3 regions of the Pseudomonas sp. JL3 genome follow, and region 3 is predicted to be linked to each of the others. Evidence: predicted binding sites of a transcription regulator. Region 3 holds the regulator's gene; each other region holds the start of a gene.

Region 1 (7,349 bases), on a different contig from region 3:
GGTGCGCGCTGCTTCGCCCGCTTCGTGCTCGACAAGCGCCTGACCGCCAAGCGGCAGATTCGCGTCGAGACCAAAAGCGGCATCATCGAACTGGACATCCGCAACGATGGTCAGATCAGCGTCAACATGGGCGCCCCGCGCCTGGTGCCGGCCGAGATTCCATTCGAAGCCCCGAGCCAGGCCCTGAGCTATCAGGTCGACGTCGACGGCACCACGGTCGAACTGGCCGCAGTGTCCATGGGCAACCCCCATGCCGTGTTGCGGGTCAGCGACATCAACAACGCACCGGTGCATGAACTGGGGCCGAAAATCGAACATCACCCGCGCTTCCCGGCGCGAGTCAATGTCGGTTTTCTCCAGGTCATCGACCGGAGCCGTGCGCAGTTGCGCGTCTGGGAACGCGGGGCCGGGGAAACCCAGGCCTGCGGTACCGGCGCTTGCGCAGCTGCAGTGGCTGCGATCAGCCAGGGGTGGATGGATTCGCCGCTATTGATCGACCTGCCTGGCGGGCGTCTGTCCATTGAATGGGCAGGCCCTGGCCAACCGGTCATGATGACCGGCCCGGCAGTGCGCGTATACGAAGGACAAGTGCGTCTTTGAGTGAGCCAAATCCATGACCGACAAGCCCCAGGTTCCCGCCCTACAGCCCGACGAATCCCCTTCCGAAAGCCTTGAGGCGGCGGCGATTGCCGCGTACCTGGAGGCTCATCCGGATTTCTTCATCGAGCATGAAGAACTGCTCCCGGCCCTGCGCATTCCGCACCAGCGCGGCGACACCATTTCGCTGGTCGAACGCCAGATGACGATTCTGCGCGACCGCAACATCGAGTTGCGTCATCGTCTCTCGCACTTGATGGACGTGGCCCGGGACAATGATCGACTCTTCGACAAGACCCGCCGCCTGATTCTCGCGCTGATGGACGCCACCAGCCTGGAAGATGTGGTGATCAGCGTTGAAGACAGTCTGCGTCAGGACTTCCAGGTGCCCTTCGTCAGCCTGATCCTGCTGGGCGACAACCCGATGCCGGTGGGCCGTTGGGTGACGCATGCCGACGCGCAAACAGCCATCGGCGGCTTGCTCTCGGAAGATAAAAGCGTCAGCGGCAGCCTGCGGGAACACGAACTGGACTTCCTGTTCGGCGAAGAACAGCGCAAGCAGATCGGCTCCACCGCCGTCGTCGCCATCAGTCACCAGGGCATCCATGGTGTTCTGGCCATCGCCAGCCGCGATCCGCAGCACTACAAGAGTTCGGTGGGCACGTTGTTCCTCAGCTACATCGCCGAAGTCATGGGCCGCGTGCTGCCACGGGTCAACAGCTCCCTGCGCTCGGTACGCTGACCATGGAACGACAACTGGACGCTTACTGCGAACACCTGCGCAGTGAGCGGCAGGTGTCGCCGCACACGCTGTACGCCTACCGCCGCGACCTCGACAAAGTGCTGGGCTGGTGCACCAAACAGAACATCGACAGCTGGGCCGCGCTGGACATCCAGCGCCTGCGCAGCCTGATCGCTCGCCTGCATTCCCAAGGTCAATCGTCCCGCAGCCTGGCGCGGTTGCTCTCCGCAGTGCGCGGGCTCTATCACTATCTGAACCGCGAAGGCCTGTGCGATCACGACCCGGCCAATGGCCTGGCACCGCCCAAGGGCGAACGCCGCCTGCCGAAGACCCTCGACACCGACCGCGCGCTACAACTGCTGGAGGGCGCGGTTGAGGATGACTTTCTGGCGCGTCGGGATCAGGCGATTCTGGAGTTGTTCTATTCCTCCGGCCTGCGCCTTTCTGAATTGACGGGGCTCAATCTTGATCAGCTGGATCTGGCTGACGGTATGGTTCAGGTGCTGGGTAAGGGCAGTAAAACCCGCCTGTTGCCAGTGGGCAAAAAGGCTCGCGAAGCGCTGGAATTGTGGCTGCCGCTACGAGCCATGACCAACCCGGCGGACGACGCGGTGTTTGTCAGCCAGCAAGGCCGGCGCCTCGGTCCACGGGCGATTCAAGTGCGGGTCAAGGCCGCTGGCGAACGCGAGCTGGGGCAGAACCTGCACCCACACATGTTGCGACACTCCTTCGCCAGCCATTTGCTGGAGTCCTCCCAGGACTTGCGGGCGGTACAGGAACTGCTCGGCCACTCGGACATCAAGACCACCCAGATCTATACCCACCTGGACTTCCAGCACCTGGCGACGGTCTACGACAGTGCCCATCCACGGGCCAAACGCATTAAAGGCGATGATTCATGACCATCCAATTGATCACCTTCGACCTCGACGACACCCTGTGGGACACCGCCCCAGTGATTGCCAGCGCCGAAGCCATATTGCGTGAATGGCTGACCGAGCACACGCCGAACCTGGGCGCGGTGCCGGTGGAACATCTGTGGTCGATTCGCGAACGAGTGCTGAGCAACGAACCGAGCCTCAAGCACCGCATCAGTGCCTTGCGTCGGCGGGTGTTGTTCCATGCGCTGGAAGAAGCCGGTTACGGGCATACCGACGCATCTAACCTGGCCGATCAGGGTTTCGAAGTGTTTCTGCATGCGCGGCATCAGCTGGAGATCTTCCCGGAGGTGCAACCGACCCTGGAAATTCTGGCCAATCACTATGCGCTTGGCGTGGTTACCAACGGCAACGCCGATGTGCGCCGACTGGGGCTGGCGGACTACTTCAAGTTTGCCCTGTGCGCCGAAGACATCGGCATCGCCAAACCGGATGCGCGACTGTTTCATGAAGCGCTTCAGCGGGGCGGCGCGACCGCCGAAACAGCGGTGCATATCGGCGACCATCCTGGCGATGACATTGCCGGCGCCCAGCAGGCGGGGTTGCGGGCAATCTGGTTTAACCCGGCGGGCAAGGTGTGGGAAGCCGAGAAGGTACCGGATGCCGAGATCCGTAGCCTGAACGAATTGCCGGGGTTGTTGGCGCGGTGGAATTCGGTTTCGTAGCAGCTTTGAGATCGCCTTCGCGGGCCCACTTATCCTCACCCATGAAAAAGCCCGCAGCGACGGCGGGCTTTTTCAGCAAGCAACAAACAGGCGCTTAGATAGGCCGGCTGCCGTACTTGTTATCAGGCTTCTTGGGAGGATCGGCGACCACATTGGCCTCCACTTCCTGCACCTTGCCGCCCCGTGCCAGAAACTCTTCCATGGCCTTGGCCAGGGCATCGCGTTCCTTGTTTTTGGCTTCGACGCTCGGCAGCTCATCGACCGATACCGCAGCCTTGGCCTTGCCTTTGGCAGTCGGAACGGGCACATCACCACCGTCGTCTTCAGCGACGTCTTCTGCCGCCGCTTCAAGGCCTTCTTCGGTTTCGTCGTCGCCTACTTCGAGGTCGTCGTTTTCCAGATCATCGTCGCTCATGTTCTACCTCATGACTTGCGAAAAGCAGATTAGTTATAGCCCAGCTTTGCCGTCTGTCGACGGCTGCCGGAAAAAAATCAACCACCGCTGGTAACCAGCGGTTTTATGCCCCTTCACCGTGCACGGTGGCGAGGACTTTACGGGCACCGCCATGATCACGGTGCTCGCCCAGATAAACACCTTGCCAGGTCCCCAACGCCAGTCGGCCTGCCGAGATCGGCAAACTGAGCTGACAGCCAAGTACGCTGGCCTTGAAGTGCGCCGGGAGGTCGTCCAGGCCTTCGTCGTTATGCTCATAGCCGTCTGTTCCTTGTGGGATCAGACGATTGAAAAATCGTTCGAAGTCGCGACGTACCGCCGGATCGGCGTTCTCGTTGATGGTCAACGACGCCGAGGTATGCTGTAACCACAAATGCAACAGACCGACTCGATACGCCTTGAGTTCAGGCAAGCCGGCGAGTAATTCGTCCGTTACCAGATGAAAGCCTCGGGGCCGTGCTCGCAAGGTGATCAGAGTCTGTTGCCACATACTGTTCTCCGCACGTTCGGGGCGCATTCTAGCGCGCTCTGGAAAAAAACAAAGGCCCTAATATTCCTTCAATCGTGTAAGCCATTGGCCGCAGAAAAACGCCCGTCATAAACGCGACTGAACGTGTATGAAAAAACCTTTCAGCCCTTCCTTCACTGACAAATCCCGGACAAAAAAATGCCCGGCAAGCCGGGCAAATTTTTCATGCGCGTGCTTACAAGTTGTAGCCGCGTTCGTTGTGAAGCGCCAGATCGATGCCGACAGCTTCTTCTTCCTCGGTAACACGCAGACCCATGACAGCGTCCAGGACCTTGAGGATGATGAACGTGACGATCGCGGTGTAGATCACCGTGAAGCCCACGCCTTTGCACTGAATCCAGACTTGTGCACCGATGTCGGTGACGGTGCCGAAGCCACCGAGGGCCGGTGCCGCGAACACACCGGTCAGGATCGCGCCGAGGATACCGCCGATACCGTGCACGCCGAAGGCGTCCAGGGAGTCGTCATAACCGAGTTTGCGTTTCAGGGTAGTGGCGCAGAAGAAGCACACCACGCCCGCCGACAGACCGATCACCAAAGCGCCCATCGGACCCACGGTGCCTGCCGCCGGAGTGATTGCAACCAGACCGGCCACAACACCCGAAGCGATACCCAGTGCGCTTGGCTTGCCGTGAGTAATCCACTCGGCAAACATCCAGCCCAGCGCCGCAGCAGCGGTGGCGATCTGGGTGACCAGCATCGCCATGCCGGCAGTGCCGTTGGCGGCGGCAGCGGAACCGGCGTTGAAGCCGAACCAGCCGATCCACAGCATCGCGGCGCCCATCAGGGTGTAGCCGAGGTTGTGCGGGGCCATCGGGGTGGTCGGGAAACCTTTACGCTTGCCCAATACCAGGCAGGCAATCAGACCGGCCACACCGGCATTGATGTGCACCACGGTGCCGCCGGCGAAGTCGAGCACGCCCCAGTCCCACATCAGGCCGCCGTTGCCGGACCAGACCATGTGCGCGATCGGTGCATAAACCAGGGTGAACCAGATGCCCATGAAGACCAGCATGGCGGAGAACTTCATCCGCTCGGCGAAAGCACCGACGATCAACGCTGGGGTAATGATGGCGAAAGTCATCTGGAAGGTGATGAAGACCGCCTCGGGGAATAGCGCCGCGGGACCGGTCAGGCTCGAAGGCGTGACACCGGCGAGGAACGCCTTGCCCATGCCGCCGAAGAACGAGTTGAAGTTGACGACGCCCTGCTCCATGCCGGTGGTGTCGAACGCAATGCTGTAGCCATAAATGACCCACAGAATGCTGATCAAACCGGTAATGGCGAAGCACTGCATCATCACGGAAAGAATGTTTTTCGAGCGAACCATGCCGCCGTAGAACAGCGCGAGGCCGGGAATGGTCATGAACAGCACAAGGGCTGTCGAGGTCATCATCCAGGCGGTATCGCCGGAATTGAGGACTGGGGCCGCCACCTCGTCTGCCGCCATGGCCAGGCCGGGCATTACGAGGGACAACAGGGCTCCTAGCCCTGCGATTTTACGCAGAGTCATATTGTTTTCTCCTGGGGCGTTGGGTTTGTGGCGGCTTAGATTGCGTCGGTATCGGTTTCGCCGGTACGGATGCGAATCGCCTGTTCCAGATTGACCACGAAGATCTTGCCGTCACCGATCTTGCCGGTGTTGGCGGCCTTGGTTATCGCCTCGATAACCCGGTCCAGATCCTTGTCGTCAATGGCGACATCGATCTTCACCTTGGGCAGAAAATCGACCACGTACTCCGCGCCGCGATACAGCTCGGTGTGACCCTTCTGCCGACCGAAGCCTTTGACCTCAGTAACGGTAATGCCCTGCACGCCGATCTCGGACAGCGACTCGCGCACGTCGTCCAGTTTGAACGGCTTGATGATGGCAGTGACTAGCTTCATGAAAACTCTCTCCCGAATTGGTGGACTTGCCCCAGGAAAACAAACCCGACTCAAGTCTAAGCGCAGTGCCTGGCTTTGTAACGCATCGTCGGCCTTACCTGCCCGTCCGACGCCAGCGAACCACTCCGCACGAAACTTCCCCCGTTCCGCTTGGCGCACTGCATTCGTCACAGCGACTGCATCAGTGCATGGGTCACCAGCGACTAAGCAGAAAGCTTGCCATCTATCCAAAACCCATTGATTTCAATACCTTGGCCGCTGCCAAAGCGCCTTTCGACCGATTGGCGCAACCGTTACGCACAACAACAGTGCGCGACTGCCCAATCGACTGCGCGAAAAGCGTGCATCGCAGCTGCCGAGATTGACTATAGACACTGCGTGATACACTGCCCGCCATTGTTGACAGGACATTTCCCATGCTCGCGCCCAAAGACTTCCTCGACGCCCTGAGCGGCACCGCCTCCCGCCTCTTCAGCGGCGACACCCCGCTGCCAAAAAGCGAAATCGAAAGCCAGTTCAAGGCTCTGTTGCAGAGCGGCTTCAGCAAGCTGGACCTGGTGAGCCGGGAAGAGTTTGATAGCCAGATGGTCGTACTGGCACGGACCCGGGCACGGTTGGAGAGCCTTGAGGCGAAAGTGGCGGAGCTGGAAGCGAAGCTCAATCCACCTGCTGACGCCGAGTAACCTGATCGTTCCCACGCTCTGCGTGGGAATGCCGCCAGGGACGCTCCGCGTTCCGCTCCAGATGTGACGCAGAGCGTCACGGGATGCATTCCCACGCAGAGCGTGGGAACGATCATTCAATGTGTTCTGTAGGAACTGCCGAAGGCTGCGATCTTTTGATCTTTAAGCCCTCAAAAATCCCGGCAACGTCCTACAAAGAACACCACCGCCGTCCGATTGCGTCGTAAGGCCCCGGTTCCTAAGCTCACCTTACTGCTGAATGTTCAGCACTGGGTTTGGCGACCTGAAGCTTAAGGTGCACAACGACCATCCGACGGCGGGCTAATTTCCGCCACATCGAGTCATGGCGGCTGTGCGTGGGAGATCTTCGGGTCTGCCGGGTTCCTTTTGCTCCGGTTCGCCAACCCGCGTACAGCTGCCACCCAATTGTTTGGCGACAATTGCCGGCAGCCCCTTAAGCAAAAGGAGCTGTATCAATGAATCGCGATGACGCTTATCTGATCCCCCACATCTTCACCCGCCACAAACTCCACCTCCACGCCCTCCTCCTGGAAAACCAACCCTGGTTCAGCGCCCGCGACCTCGGCCGATTGCTCAGGCTTTTCCTCGACGAACGAGCGTTACGAAAACTCGATCCCGACCAACACCAGTCCGTGCGAATGCTCATCCACGGCACCGTAGAAAACACACTGCTGATCAGCGAATCCGGCGTCTACGCGTTACTGATCTACCACTACTGCCCCGAATACCGAGGCCTGCGCGAATGGCTGACCCACGATGTCGTGCCAGCCCTCAGAGACGCCCAACAACCCACCTCAACAGAGCGCCCGATGCTGAGCCTACTGAATTGGCCG
Region 2 (7,349 bases), on a different contig from region 3:
GCCAGCTGCGACGCGTGCAGCGATAACCCCGTCAGCAGCCAGCAGGTTTTTCTCGACGATCCTTGTTTCTACATTTACACCTCGGGCACCACCGGGTTACCCAAGGCCGGGGTGTTCAAGCACGGCCGCTGGATGCGCAGCTCCGCCAGCTTCGGGTTGATTGCCCTGGACATGCAGCCGCAGGACGTCGTCTATTGCACCTTGCCGCTGTACCACGCCACCGGGCTCTGCGTGTGCTGGGGCTCGGCAATCAGTGGGGCGTCGGGGTTTGCCATCCGCCGCAAGTTCAGCGCCAGCCAATTCTGGAGCGACGTGCACAAATACCGGGCGACCACCCTCGGTTATGTCGGCGAATTGTGCCGCTACCTGGTGGATCAACCGCGCAGCGTCGACGACAGTCGGCACAGCGTGACGAAGATGATAGGCAATGGGCTGCGCCCCGGCGCGTGGAGTGAGTTCAAGACGCGTTTTGCCGTTGACCATATCTGTGAGCTGTACGCCGCCAGCGACGGCAATATCGGCTTCACCAACATCCTCAATTTCGACAACACCATCGGTTTTTCCCTGATGTCCTGGGAACTGGTGGCTTACGACCACGACAGCGGCGCACCCACCCGTGATGCCAAGGGCTTCATGCGCAAAGTGGCCAAGGGCGAGCAGGGGTTGCTGCTGGCCAGGATCGACGATAAGGCGCCGCTGGACGGCTACACCGATCCACAGAAGACCGCAAAAGTCGTGCTCCATGACGTGTTCAAGAAGGGCGACCGTTATTTCAATACCGGTGACCTGCTGCGCAACATCGGTTTTGGCCACGCGCAGTTTGTCGATCGCTTGGGCGACACCTACCGCTGGAAGGGTGAAAACGTCTCGACCACCGAGGTCGAAAACATTCTCTTGCAACACCCACACATCGCCGAAGCCGTGGCCTATGGCGTGGAAATCCACAACACCAACGGGCGTGCCGGGATGGCGGCAATCACGCCGGCTGAATCCCTGGCGACCCTGGATTTCAGCGAGTTGCTGGCTTTCGCCAGGCAGCAAATGCCTGCCTATGCGGTGCCACTTTTCCTGCGGGTGAAAGTGAAAATGGAGACCACCGGAACCTTCAAATACCAGAAGACCCGGCTCAAGGACGAAGCCTTCGACCCGAACAAAACCGGCGACGACCCGATCTACGCCTGGTTGCCGGATACCCAGACTTACGTGCAAGTCACCGAGCAGGTGCTGGCGGATATCCAGGGCGGCAAGTACCGTTATTGAATGTGGCTATAGCCACCCATGAGAAAAAAGAAGTGACAGGTTCCGGACCGCTCGGGAAACTATCGGCTTTCCGATTGACCGAATGTGGAGTCCCCAATGTCAGACAAAAGCCGCCAGATGACCCCCGAAGAGGCTGCTGAATTTGCCGAACAGGTGTTCAACAAAGCGCGCGAGGGCGATGCGGCCATGATGGCTGCGCTGCTGACCAAGGGCTTGCCGCCGAACCTGCGCAATCACAAGGGCGACACCTTGCTGATGCTCGCCGCGTACCACGGTCATGTCGAAACGGTAAAAGTCCTGCTCGAGCACAAGGCCGATCCTGAAATCCGCAACGACAACGGCCAGAGCCCGATTGCCGGCGCGGCATTCAAAGGTGATCTGGCTGTGGTCAAGGCGTTGGTGGAAGGTGGCGCTCAAGTGGAAGGTTCGTCCTTCGACGGTCGCACTGCGCTGATGATGGCCGCGATGTTCAACCGCGTCGAAATCGTCGACTACCTGATCAGCAAAGGCGCCGATCCGAAAGCCAAGGATGCCAACGGTGTGTCCGCGCTGGACGCGGCCAAAACCATGGGCGCGGCGGATACCACCGCACAATTGCAGAAACTCCTGGCCTGACCTCTGCGGCTGCGGGGCTTCTGTGGCGAGGGGGCAAGCTCCTTCGCCACAGGTTTATGCCAGGTCCCGCAATCCGTTTCCGAATGCGCTATCCTTCGCGCCCTCCAATATCCCTCGCTACAGGATCCACCTCATGAAAGCCGCACTCGTCGAACTCATCAGCAAAATCAGCTCCGGGTGCATGAGCGATGACGAAATTCTGAAAGTCGCTGATGAAGCGGCTCAGGCCTACGCCGATCCCGAGGCTTTTCTGACGGCCAATCCGGACATCAACTACGACGATACCTTTCCGATCCCGTTGGGCGAGTGGGTGGTCGTCGGCAGCTTGCCGGAAACCGTGCTGTTCCAGGCCGACACCTACATGGACCTGTTTGCGCAGATCGTCGCCTCGTTCGGCCCCAGCGTGGCTTTCAACATCAAACCCAAGCAACTGGCCAAGACCGAAGCCCTGACGGCGCTCAATCGTATTCAAGTGCAGATGAGCAGCATGAATAAAGAAAACGGCGGTTACACGCTGATGAACTTCAGCCAGTTGCTCGACGACGAACTGCAAGTGGTGCTGGTCTACGGTAACGACGTGCCACGGGTATTGGAGTTGTGCGCGGAAGTTGGTATTGCCGCCGCGCCGTCCCTGGAAGCCCTGAAAGTGGCGATCCACGTCTGAAGCTGTCTAGCACGGTAATAAAACGGAACCCTCGCAACACCCGACTATCCTAAGAGTGCATATCACTCTTCGGGAGCGTCACCATGGGTTCCACGTTCAACAGCCTGGTTGGCCTGATTATTCTTGCCCTGGATATCTGGGCCATCATCAACGTGCTTAAAAGTGGCGCCGAAACCGGGATGAAAGTCCTTTGGGTGCTGTTGATCCTCCTGCTGCCGGTCCTGGGCCTGATCATCTGGGCCATCGCCGGGCCGCGAGGCAATGTGCGGATCTGATCGGTTTCCCGCAAACAACACTGAACCCTGTGGGAGCGGGCCTTTGAGAATAATGCTCGCTCGGGGAAGGTTCGACCTGTCATGGCTTGCCGTCGCTGCCTGAACGAAGGCGGCATTCTGGTGATGCAGAACGGCACGCCGTTCATGCAAATCGAACAAGTCATAACCACCGCCGGTCGCCTGCGCAGCCTGTTTCCGGACTGGCACTTCTGCGGCCGTGCCGACCTACATCGCCGGCGCGGTGAACAAACCCAGCAACGACTAAAATGAACACAGGTATCTGTGTTTTTTCTGCTGGCGCGCGGTAATCCGTTTGAACGATCACTCAGGGTAAAAGTCCAGATTGTTGTAAACCCATTTGCGGGTTTTATCGAGGAGGCACCGATGCAAAAGTGGAAAATCACTTTCGTGGATGATCACGGTGAAACAGTGGACGAACTCTTCGAGTGCGAGGAATGCCCGAATAGCGAGCAAGCCGCCAAACTCATTCGCGCCCGGCGCCTGCCTGTCGCTGCCGAACTGGATCTCAATGATCTGGAGGGGCGTACCGATGATCCGACCGTCAAAAGTCTGAAATCCCAGAACAGCATTGAAATCCTCAGTATTACCCCGATCTGATACACCTCTTGTCACATTCACAACCAGACCTTGGCAGCAGCTCTATCTTGGGGCTACTCTGCAATCGAGATCAGCGAATGACTCGCTAAGGTCTGGTCTTGTCAGCTACATGCTTGTTTCCCGTCGGTAACCTCTGTTGCCGTATCGCTCTCACCAATCGGTTGAAAGTGCAGGGAATACGGAAAGTCTATCCATCAGTCTGAGGGGGACGTTTCATGAGCACAGCCTATCAAGAAGACATCAGCAGCAGCGTGCTGCGCCGCATGAAAGAAGGCGGTTTCGACTTTTCACGATTCCACCCCATCGAGTTCTACGCCATTTTCCCGGACGAGGAGCGGGCACGCAGGGCGGCAGGTCATTTCAGTGGTGAATCCTTGAATGCCCAGATCAGCGTGCGCGACGACGGCGCGTGGCATTTGGAACTGAGCAAAGTGATGTACGCCACCTACGACGGGATCGGCGACTTTGAACAGGACTTCGAGGCGGTGGTCGAGCCTCTGGGCGGTATCATCGAGGGATGGGGCGTCAAGCAGGAGGTACGAGGGCTACTCGCATAACTTTATGAACAGTGACAACACTCAGCAACGGCTGACCTTTGGGTTGGCCGTTTTCGTTTTTGCTATATGGAAAGCAAGATCAAATGGACAAAAAAAAGCCACCTGAACAGGCGGCTAAAAGGGAAGAACGATAAGTTTTCCAGCGAATGCGTGGATTATCCGCATCGCCCCCCGGGCAGTGAAATCAACTCTGGCTATGCTGCTGATAGGCGACAGCATTGCTTCGCCATGAAGCGGGGGCGATCAGGTTGGGGCATTTACCGCACAGGATTGGTGCGGTGGGTGCGGCGCCATTATCCAACTGATTGATATCAAAGCGTTTATGCCGATGGCACGGGCCTTGCGAAGGCCTGGATGTCCGGGTGACAAGGAGTACGGCATGATCCGCACCTATTTTGATGAGATGTACGATGCCGGCGGCCAGGTCCGCCCGCATTATCGGGAGTTTGCCCGTTGGCTGGCCGAAACGCCTGACGAGCTTTTGGCACAACGGCGACGCGAGGCCGATCTGTTATTTCATCGTGCCGGGATTACATTCACGCTCTATGGTGATGAGCAGGGGACAGAGCGCCTGATTCCCTTCGACACCATTCCCCGCAGTATCCCCGCCAGTGAATGGCGGGTCGTCGAGCGCGGCTGCATTCAGCGGGTCAAGGCATTGAACATGTTCCTTGCCGACCTCTATCACGAGCAGCGCATCATCAAGGCCGGCATCATCCCGGCCGAGCAAGTGCTGGCCAACGAGCAATACCAGTTGGCGATGCAGGGGCTGGATCTGCACCGCGATATCTATTCGCACATTTCCGGCGTCGACCTGGTGCGCGATGGCGACGGCACGTACTACGTGCTCGAAGACAATCTACGTACACCCAGCGGCGTGAGCTACATGCTCGAAGACCGCAAGATGATGATGCGCCTGTTCCCCGAGTTGTTCGCGGCCCAGCGCATCGCACCGATCGACCACTATCCGAACCTGTTGCTCGATACCCTGAAAAGCTCCAGCCCGATCGACAACCCGAGCGTGGTGGTGCTGACGCCGGGGCGTTTCAACAGCGCGTTTTTCGAGCATGCGTTTCTGGCCCGGGAAATGGGGGTTGAACTGGTGGAAGGCGCGGACCTGTTCGTACGCGATGACAAGGTGTTCATGCGCACCACCGATGGGCCGAAAGCCGTCGACGTGATCTACCGCCGCCTCGACGATGCTTTCCTCGATCCTCTGGCGTTCAACCCGGATTCGATGCTCGGCGTTCCAGGACTGCTGTCGTCCTACCGCTCCGGCAACGTGGTGCTGGCGAATGCCATCGGTACCGGGGTCGCGGACGACAAGTCGGTGTACCCCTTCGTCACGGACATGATTCGTTTCTACCTGGATGAAGAGCCGATCCTGAAGAACGTGCCGACGTGGCAGTGTCGCAATCCCTCGGAACTGTCCCACGTGCTGGCCAATCTTCCAGAGCTGGTGGTCAAGGAAACCCAAGGTTCCGGCGGTTACGGGATGCTGGTGGGGCCGGCGGCGACGGCGGCGGAAATCGAATCTTTCCGTGAGCGGATCAAAGCCAAGCCCCACGCGTATATCGCCCAACCGACGTTGTCTTTATCGACCTGTCCGACCTTTGTCGAAAACGGCATCGCTCCACGCCACATCGACCTGCGTCCGTTTGTATTGTCTGGCCGCGAAACCCGGGTTGTGCCCGGCGGTTTGACCCGTGTCGCCTTGCGCGAAGGCTCCCTGGTGGTGAATTCCTCCCAGGGCGGCGGAACCAAGGACACCTGGGTGGTCGAGGATTGAAGGAAGCCTGCCATGTTAAGTAGAACTGCCTCGGATCTGTATTGGATGTCGCGTTACCTGGAGCGGGCCGAAAACCTCGCACGGATGCTCGACATCAGTTATTCGCTGTCACTGATGCCTCAGGACGGTCGTGGCGATGGCTTGCACGAACTCGCCATGCCGCTGCTGATCACCGGCACTCTGGACGATTACCTGGAGCGTCACGGCGATCTGCATGCCGAACGGCTGCTGCACTTTTTCGCTTTGGATGCGGCCAACCCGGCGAGCATCTACAGCTGCCTCGGTGCCGCGCGCGCCAGCGCCCATGCGGTGCGTGGGCGAATCACCGCCGACATGTGGGAAAACATCAATTCTACCTGGCTGGAAATTCGCGGGATCGCCGAACAGGGCTTGAGTCGCTACGGCATGAGCCGTTTCTGTGAGTGGATCAAGGAACGTTCCCACCTGTTCCGGGGTGCGTCCTACGGCACCATCATGCGTAACGACGCGTTCCGCTTCATTCGTCTGGGCACTTTTATCGAAAGGGCTGACAACACCTTGCGCCTGCTCGACGCCCGTTACGAAATGGCCGGCGATCAGGCCGAAGCAGTCAGCGACGGCACGGCTCACGCCTATTACCAGTGGAGTGCCTTGCTACGGGCCTTGTCGTCGTTCGAGGCTTATACCGAGATCTATCGCGACGCCCCAGGCGCCCGGCATGTGGCCGAGTTGTTGCTGCTGCGCGCCGACGTGCCGCGATCCCTACGGGCCTGCACCGAAGAAATCGACCAGATCCTCGCCCAATTGCCAGGGGCCAACGGCCGTCCCGCACAACGGCTGGCCGCGGAAATGGACGCGCGCCTGCGCTACACCGGCATCACCGAAATCCTCGACGAAGGCCTGCACGCCTGGCTGACCGAGTTCATCCCGCTGGTGCGCCAGTTGGGCAACGCCATACACAGTTCCTACCTGGAGGCTGCATGAGACTTTCCATTAGCCACGAGACCACCTATCACTACGAAGATCAGGTGCGGGCGAGCATCCAGTACCTGCGACTGACCCCACACGACAGCGAGCGCCAGCATGTGCTCAGCTGGCAGCTCGACTTGCCGCGCCCGGTGCGTGCGCAACTCGATCCGTTCGGCAACATCCTGCACGTGCTGACCATGGACGAGCCTCACGAGGCCATCATCATCGGCGCCCGGGGCCAGGTGGACATCGACGAATTGCGTGAGGCGGAACATGAAAGCCAGTCGGCGCTGCCGTTCCTGCGCTTCACGCGCCTGACCGAAGCCGACGAAGCCTTGCGCGCATTCGCCGAGAAGGCCTGCAAGCAACGCCGGGATCGTACGGCGCTGATCGATTTGATGCATGGCCTGAACCAGCACATGACCTACACGCCGGGTTCCACCGAAGTGGACACCAGCGCCGCCCAGGCATTCGCCGGGCGTTCCGGGGTCTGCCAGGACCACACCCATGCGTTTCTCGCCTGCGCTCGCAGCCTGGGCATTCCATCGCGTTATGTGTCGGGGTATTTGTACAGCGAGAACAGCGAACACCTGGCCAGTCATGCCTGGGCTGAAGCCTGGCTG
Region 3 (7,349 bases):
ACGTCATGCTGCCGATCATCGCCCAGAACCTGCTGAGCAGTATTGAGTTGCTGGCCAACGTCAGCCGCTTGCTGGGCGACAAGGCTATCGCCAGCTTCAAGGTCAACGAGGCCCGGCTCAAGGACGCGCTGTCGCGCAATCCGATTCTGGTCACTGCACTCAACCCGATCATTGGTTACCAAAAAGCCGCTGAGATTGCCAAGAAGGCTTATCAGCAGGGCCGGCCGGTAATCGATGTCGCCTGGAACACACTGACCTGACGCGCAACCAACTGGAAGAATTGCTCAACCCAGAGAAGCTCACCGCAGGCGGTGTGTAATCACTGCTACCGCTTTGGAGGCTCACCATGGAGCATTGGAAACGCACGATCGAAAGAGCAAATCGCTGTTTCATGCTGGGCGAGCTGATCGATGCCCGCGAGGCCTACTTGCAGGCATTGGCCCTGGCCCAAGTGTTGTTCGAACGCTGGGCGGATGCCGACGAAGCGGTGGCGGCTTGCGTGATTTCCCACCATAACCTGGCGGACCTGCACTTGCGTCTGAACCAGCCAGAGGAGAGCGCCGAGTACCTTTGCGCGATCCATCAACGGCTGTTGCAGACCATGCAGGACCCGCGACTGGCGCCGGCTTTGCGTGAAGCCGCGCTACGCCAGAGCAGCAAAACCTATGTCGAGCTGCTGAATTTCATCAGCGATCATGGCGAGTATCCGCGCACCCACCGTTTGTTGCTCACCGACATCGCTTCGCCCTCGCATCAGCCTGCGCCCTTACAACATGGAGTTCATTGAAATGGCTTTTACCCTGCCTGCCTTGCCGTACGCCTATGACGCCCTGGAACCGCACATCGATGCGCAGACCATGGAAATCCACTACACCAAACACCACCAGACCTACATCAATAACCTCAACGCAGCGGTCGAAGGCACTGAATTTGCGGAATGGCCCGTGGAAAAACTGGTGGCGGCTGCTCAGCAATTGCCGGAAAAACTTCGTGCGGCGGTGATCAATCAGGGCGGTGGGCATGCCAACCATTCGTTGTTCTGGAAAGTCATGGCGCCCAACGGTGGTGGTCAGCCTGAAGGTGCACTGGCCAAGGCTATCGATGAGCAATTGGGTGGTCTCGACAACTTCAAGGAGGCTTTCACCAAAGCTGCGCTGACCCGTTTCGGTAGCGGTTGGGCCTGGTTGAGTGTGACGCCGCAAAAGACCTTGATCGTTGAAAGCAGCGGCAACCAGGACAGCCCATTGATGAACGGCAATACGCCGATTCTCGGCCTGGACGTTTGGGAACACGCTTATTACCTGCGCTATCAGAACCGCCGTCCGGAATACATCAATGCGTTCTACAACGTGATCAATTGGCCCGAAGTCGCCGCGCGTTATCAGGCTGCGCTGGTTTGAATCTTCTATAAAAACAATCCAGGGCTGACTATGGGTACTGAAACACTGGCGGTCGGAAGTGGACGAATGTTTCGTTACGCACTGGGATCGCTGTTACTGCTGGCGGGCATGACGTTATTGGCTGCTCAAGGGCTGAGCTGGCTGGACCTCGAACCGAAACTGCAGCGCGCCCTGCAAGGCGGGGCGATTTGCGCCTTGGGTACGGCTTTGGGCGCGGTGCCGGTGCTGGTGATTCGGCAGATGCCTCAGGTAGTCAGCGACATATTGCTCGGTTTCGGAGCCGGGGTGATGCTTGCGGCGACGGCGTTTTCGCTGATCGTGCCGGGCATTGCCGCGGCCGAAAACCTCGGGCTGACCCCTTGGGCGGCCAGCGGCCTGATCAGCTTCGGCATTCTGCTGGGTGCATTCGGGTTGTTTCTGGTGGATCGCAGGGTGTCTGGCACTACACCCGAAATGCTCGTGGGGACACTGGAGCGATCGTTGATTGCGCCGCGGATCTGGTTGTTTGTATTTGCCATCATTGCCCACAACATCCCCGAAGGCATGGCGGTTGGCGTCTCGGCCGGCGGTGGCATGCCTGACGCCGACAGCCTGGCCATGGGCATCGCCTTGCAGGATGTGCCGGAAGGGCTGGTGATTGCGTTGGTGTTGGCCGGAGCAGGAATGTCGCGGGTCAAGGCGTTCCTGGTCGGTGCTGCGTCAGGGTTGGTCGAGCCGGTGTTTGCATTGTTGTGCGCCTGGCTGGTGAGCCTGGCTGAACTGCTATTGCCTTTCGGGCTGGCACTGGCGGCCGGTGCGATGCTGCTGGTGGTGACTCACGAGGTCATCCCCGAATCGCGTCGCCATGGTCACGAGAAACTGGCAAGCCTGGGGCTGCTGATCGGGTTTTGTCTGATGATGGTGATGGATACGGCGCTCGCCTAGAACGCAGACTTGTAGCAGCTGGCGAAGCCTGCGTTCGGCTGCGAAGCAGTCGTAAAATCAGTCAGCGCGGTCTTTCAGGCAAACTGGATATACCGGATTTACGACTGCCCTACAGCCGAACGCAGGCTTCGCCAGCTGCTACAAGGCGAGCATTACTCGCCTTCGTCGAAGTAGTTGTTGATCAACTTCACCAATGCATCCAGCGCTTCCTGCTCCTGTTCGCCTTCGGTAATCAGGTGGATTTTGGTGCCCTTGCCAGCGGCCAGCATCATCATGGCCATGATGCTTTTGCCGTCGACCACGGTTTCTGGCGTGCGTCCTACCCTGATCGTGCAATCCTTGAACTGACCGGCGACCCCAACGAATTTTGCAGACGCGCGGGCATGCAGGCCCAGCTTGTTGATGATTTCGATTTCCAGAGCAGGCATCGCGATGTGAATCCTTTAGCTGAGGTCGCGGTGGCGGACCTGGACGTTCTTCAGGGTTTTTTGCAGGACCTGACCCAGGCGTTCGGTCAGGTAGACAGAGCGGTGATGCCCGCCGGTGCAGCCGATGGCAATGGTGACATAGGCACGATTGCTGGCAGCAAAGCGGGGTAGCCACTTGAGCAAGTAGGAGGAAATGTCCTGGAACATCTCTTCGACGTCCGGCTGTGCCGCCAGATACTCGGCCACCGGTTGATCGAGTCCGGACTGTGCCCGTAGCTCCGGCTTCCAGTAGGGGTTGGGCAGGCAGCGCACGTCGAACACCAGATCGGCGTCCACCGGCATGCCACGCTTGAACCCGAAAGACTCCACCAGGAACGCAGTGCCCGGTTCCGGCTGATTCAGCAGGCGTAACTTGATGGTATCGCGTAACTGATACAGGTTCAGATTGGTGGTGTTGACCTTGAGGTCAGCCAGGTCGGCGATAGGCCCCAGCAGATTGGTTTCGTCCTGGATCGCCTCCGCCAATGAGCGATTGGCGCTGCTCAGCGGGTGACGACGGCGAGTTTCCGAAAAGCGTTTGAGCAAGGTTTCTTCGTCAGCGTCCAGGTACAGCACATCGCACTGGATATGCCGGCTGCGGACTTCTTCCAGCAATTCGGGAAACCGTGACAGGTGGCTCGGCAAGTTACGCGCATCGATGGACACGGCCACCAGCGGTTGCGCCAGTTCGGTGTGAATCAATGCGCGTTCGGCCAGTTCCGGCAGCAAGCCGGCAGGCAGGTTGTCGATGCAGTAATAGCCGTTGTCCTCGAGCACATCGAGGGCAGTGCTTTTACCTGAGCCGGAGCGGCCGCTGACGATGATCAGGCGCATGATTAGTGACCGTTCTGCTCGTCCAGGACAACCTGATACAAGGCTTCATTGCTCGGGGCGCTGCGCAGTTTTTCCCGCACTTCCTTGCGATCGAGCATGCTGGCGATCTGGCGCAGTAGCTCCAGGTGCGCATCGGTGGCGGCTTCCGGGACCAGCAGCACAAACAACAGGTCAACCGGGGCACCGTCGATGGCGTCGAAATCGATAGGGGCTTCCAGGTGCAGCAGCGCACTGATTGGCGAGGTGCAGCCTTTGAGCCGACAGTGGGGGATGGCGATGCCGTTGCCGAAACCGGTAGAACCGAGTTTCTCACGGGCAATCAGAGCCTCGAAGACGTCCTGCATTCCCAGATCCGGTACTTCGCGGTGGATAAGGTTGGCAATTTGCTCAAGGGCTTTCTTTTTACTGCCACCCGGCGCGTTCACTTGGGAACGGCCGGGGGTCAGGATGGTTTCTAGTCGGATCATGGATTGGGGGTGTTAACGACCGGTCGCGCCCTGGAGGAGGCTCTGGGTCTTTTCCTTATGCTTTTTAAGTTGGCGATCCAGCTTGTCGGTCAGCAGGTCGATGGCGGCATACATGTCCGTATGCTCGGCATTGGCGACCACTTCTCCGCCGGGAATATGCAGCGTGGCTTCGATCTTCTGCAGCAGTTTTTCGACATTCATCGTGACTTGCACATTGGTGATCTTGTCGAAATGCCTCTCCAATCGGTCGAGTTTTTCGCCGATGTAGGTGCGCAGGGGTTCGGTCACTTCCAGTTGGTGTCCACTGATGTTGACTTGCATACAGCTTCTCCTTCGTTGCCAGTGCATAAAGCGGCAGGCAGAAATGCCTGCCACTGGAACGCTGTGGCGAGCCCGACGGCTACATCAACCGCTTCCGTTCGCTGGAAGGCGCGATCCCCAGGGATTCGCGGTACTTGGCGACGGTGCGACGGGCTACCTGAATGCCTTGTGCCTCCAGTAAACCAGCGATCTTGCTGTCACTCAACGGCTTTTTCTGATTTTCCGCGGCAACCAGTTTTTTGATGATCGCGCGGATCGCTGTGGACGAGCATTCACCGCCTTCGGAGGTACTGACGTGGCTGGAAAAAAAGTATTTCAGTTCATAGATGCCCCGTGGGGTATGCATGAATTTTTGCGTGGTCACCCGTGAAATCGTCGATTCATGCATGCCCACCGCTTCGGCGATGTCATGCAGCACCAACGGCTTCATGGCTTCGTCACCGTATTCAAGAAAGCCGCGCTGATGCTCGACGATCTGGGTGGCGACTTTCATCAGGGTTTCATTGCGGCTTTGCAGGCTCTTGATGAACCAGCGAGCCTCCTGCAGCTGATTACGCATGAAGGTGTTGTCAGCGCTGGTATCGGCACGACGCACGAAACCGGCGTACTGGGCGTTGACTCGCAGGCGTGGCACCGATTCCTGATTCAGCTCCACCAGCCAGCGCTCGTTGTCCTTGCGCACGATCACGTCGGGAACGACGTATTCGGCTTCGGTGGACTCGATCTGTGAGCCCGGGCGTGGATTGAGGCTCTGGACCAATTCGATGACCTGACGCAGCTCATCCTCCTTGAGCTTCATGCGGCGCATCAGTTGGCTATAGTCGCGGCTGCCGAGCAGGTCGATGTAATCGGTGACCAGGCGTTTGGCCTCGGCCAGCCAAGGGGTCTTGGCAGGCAGCTGGCGCAGTTGCAGCAGCAAGCATTCACCGAGGTTGCGAGCGCCGATGCCGGCGGGTTCGAATTGCTGGATGCGGTGCAGGACGGCTTCGATTTCGTCCAGTTCGATGTCCAGTTCCGGGTCAAACGCTTCGAGGATTTCCTCGAGGGTTTCATCCAGGTAGCCCTGACTGTTGATGCAATCGATCAGGGTCACGGCGATCAGGCGATCGGTGTCGGACATCGGTGCCAGGTTCAGTTGCCAGAGCAAATGACTTTGCAGGCTTTCCCCGATTGATGTGCGGGTGGTGAAATCCCACTCGTCGTCATCATTGCTCGGCAGGCTGCTGGCGCTGGTCTGGTAGACGTCCTCCCAGGCCGTGTCGACGGGCAATTCGTTGGGAATACGCTCGTTCCAGTCGCCTTCCTCGAGGTTATCCACCGTCGGGGCTGTTTCCTGGTAGGAGGGTTCCTGAATGTCGGTATTGGGTTTCTGTTCGGCGCTATCGGCCAACGGGTCGGCGTTATCGAAGTCGTCGCCTTCTTCCTGGCGTTCGAGCATCGGATTGGACTCCAGGGCCTCCTGGATTTCCTGTTGCAGGTCCAGGGTCGACAATTGGAGCAGGCGGATGGCCTGTTGCAGCTGCGGTGTCATCGTCAGCTGCTGGCCCATTCTCAAGACTAGCGATGGTTTCATGGCAGGGGCTTAACACCTTATTCGCCGGCGCACATGCGCCATCCACTACAGGGCGCCGAAGCGCCAAACATAAGCAAATTATATGCCCGAAACTGAAGTGTTTGCCTAGAGCGCTGTAACAATAAAAATTTATTGATTTTTTATTGAAGCGAGCGCCCTCTCGGCGACCCGGGCACCTCAGGTGCTTACAGGCGGAACTCGTGGCCTAGATACACTTCTTTGACCAGTTCATTGGCCAGGATGGTGGCAGAGTCACCTTCAGCGATCAGTTGGCCATCGTTGACGATGTAGGCGGTTTCGCAGATATCCAGGGTTTCGCGGACGTTGTGGTCCGTGATCAGCACACCAATGCCTTTGGCCTTGAGGTGATGGATGATCTGCTTGATATCGCCCACCGAAATGGGGTCCACACCGGCGAAGGGTTCGTCGAGGAGGATGAATTTCGGGTTGGTCGCCAGTGCCCGGGCGATTTCCACGCGGCGGCGTTCACCACCGGACAGGCTCATGCCGAGATTGTCGCGGATGTGGTGGATGTGAAATTCCTGCAGCAGGCTTTCCAGCTCTTGGCGACGGCCGGCCTTGTCGAGCTCCTTGCGGGTCTCGAGGATCGCCATGATGTTGTCGGCCACCGACAGTTTACGGAAGATCGACGCTTCTTGCGGAAGATAGCCGATACCCGCCTTCGCGCGACCGTGCATCGGCTGGTGGCTGACGTCCAGGTCGTCGATCAGTACACGGCCCTGATCGGCCTGTACCAGGCCGACAATCATGTAGAAGCAGGTGGTTTTACCGGCACCGTTAGGGCCAAGCAAGCCGACGATCTGACCGCTGTCGATGGACAGGCTGACGTCGCGCACGACCTGACGGCTCTTGTAGCTCTTGGCCAGATGCTGAGCTTTCAGAGTTGCCATTACTGGGCCTTTTGCTCGTCGGTTTTCTTCTTCGGCTGGATCACCATGTCGATGCGAGGGCGTGCCTCGGTGACCTTGTTACCCGTGGCGCGACCGGCGCTCGCAAGCTTTTTGACCGTGTCGTAGACGATTTTCTCGCCCTGGGTGGTGTTGTTGTCCTTGTCGACAACTTTTGCCTTGTCGATCAGCACGACGCGGTTCTGCGCCGCGTGGTACTGGATGGTTACGCCCCAGCCCTGAACAGGCTTGGTGTCGCCGGCGGTCTGCAGTTGCTCGAAGTAGGCGAGGTTGCCCACCGAAGTCACTACGTCGATGTCGCCCGCAGGCGTGCGGGTGATGGTTACAGTGTTGCCGGTAACCTTCATCGAGCCCTGGGTGATGATCACGTCGCCCTTATAGGTGGCAACGCCATTCTTGTCGTCCAGTTGGGCATCGTCGGCCTGAATGCGGAT

What was found. The regulator sigma-54, encoded in region 3, starts transcription at its own class of promoters, with help from an activator protein. The targets are predictions, from matches to a motif close to ANTGGCATNNANNTTGCTNT.
Region 1: glnK (P-II family nitrogen regulator) is a predicted target of sigma-54. The motif match lies at 6,017-6,036, and genes of this name have one in related genera.
Region 2: MMG91_RS08705 (circularly permuted type 2 ATP-grasp protein) is a predicted target of sigma-54. The motif match lies at 4,317-4,336, and genes of this name have one in related genera.

What each region holds. Positions count from the first base shown of each region.
Region 1 covers NZ_JAKWJK010000008.1:14,564-21,912, reverse strand. The annotation lists gene dapF (diaminopimelate epimerase) at 1-600, shown strand, start outside; gene MMG91_RS15525 (DUF484 family protein) at 614-1,339, shown strand; gene xerC (tyrosine recombinase XerC) at 1,342-2,241, shown strand; gene MMG91_RS15515 (HAD-IA family hydrolase) at 2,238-2,942, shown strand; gene sutA (transcriptional regulator SutA) at 3,037-3,357, opposite strand; gene MMG91_RS15505 (secondary thiamine-phosphate synthase enzyme YjbQ) at 3,461-3,886, opposite strand; gene MMG91_RS15500 (ammonium transporter) at 4,101-5,438, opposite strand; gene glnK (P-II family nitrogen regulator) at 5,474-5,812, opposite strand; gene MMG91_RS15490 (accessory factor UbiK family protein) at 6,229-6,495, shown strand; gene MMG91_RS15485 (Bro-N domain-containing protein) at 6,972-7,349, shown strand, end outside.
Region 2 covers NZ_JAKWJK010000003.1:513,394-520,742, reverse strand. The annotation lists gene MMG91_RS08740 (long-chain-acyl-CoA synthetase) at 1-1,260, shown strand, start outside; gene MMG91_RS08735 (ankyrin repeat domain-containing protein) at 1,357-1,875, shown strand; gene MMG91_RS08730 (hypothetical protein) at 2,009-2,539, shown strand; gene MMG91_RS08725 (PLDc N-terminal domain-containing protein) at 2,623-2,814, shown strand; partial or broken gene MMG91_RS08720 (polyamine aminopropyltransferase) at 2,899-3,058, shown strand; gene MMG91_RS08715 (hypothetical protein) at 3,199-3,432, shown strand; gene MMG91_RS08710 (ribonuclease E inhibitor RraB) at 3,648-3,989, shown strand; gene MMG91_RS08705 (circularly permuted type 2 ATP-grasp protein) at 4,369-5,778, shown strand; gene MMG91_RS08700 (alpha-E domain-containing protein) at 5,791-6,741, shown strand; gene MMG91_RS08695 (transglutaminase family protein) at 6,738-7,349, shown strand, end outside.
Region 3 covers NZ_JAKWJK010000012.1:135,087-142,435, reverse strand. The annotation lists partial or broken gene MMG91_RS20120 (class II fumarate hydratase) at 1-319, shown strand, start outside; gene MMG91_RS20115 (hypothetical protein) at 347-787, shown strand; gene MMG91_RS20110 (superoxide dismutase) at 789-1,400, shown strand; gene MMG91_RS20105 (ZIP family metal transporter) at 1,431-2,324, shown strand; gene MMG91_RS20100 (HPr family phosphocarrier protein) at 2,477-2,752, opposite strand; gene rapZ (RNase adapter RapZ) at 2,768-3,625, opposite strand; gene ptsN (PTS IIA-like nitrogen regulatory protein PtsN) at 3,628-4,092, opposite strand; gene hpf (ribosome hibernation-promoting factor, HPF/YfiA family) at 4,105-4,413, opposite strand; gene MMG91_RS20080 (RNA polymerase factor sigma-54) at 4,493-5,986, opposite strand; gene lptB (LPS export ABC transporter ATP-binding protein) at 6,172-6,897, opposite strand; gene lptA (lipopolysaccharide transport periplasmic protein LptA) at 6,897-7,349, opposite strand, start outside.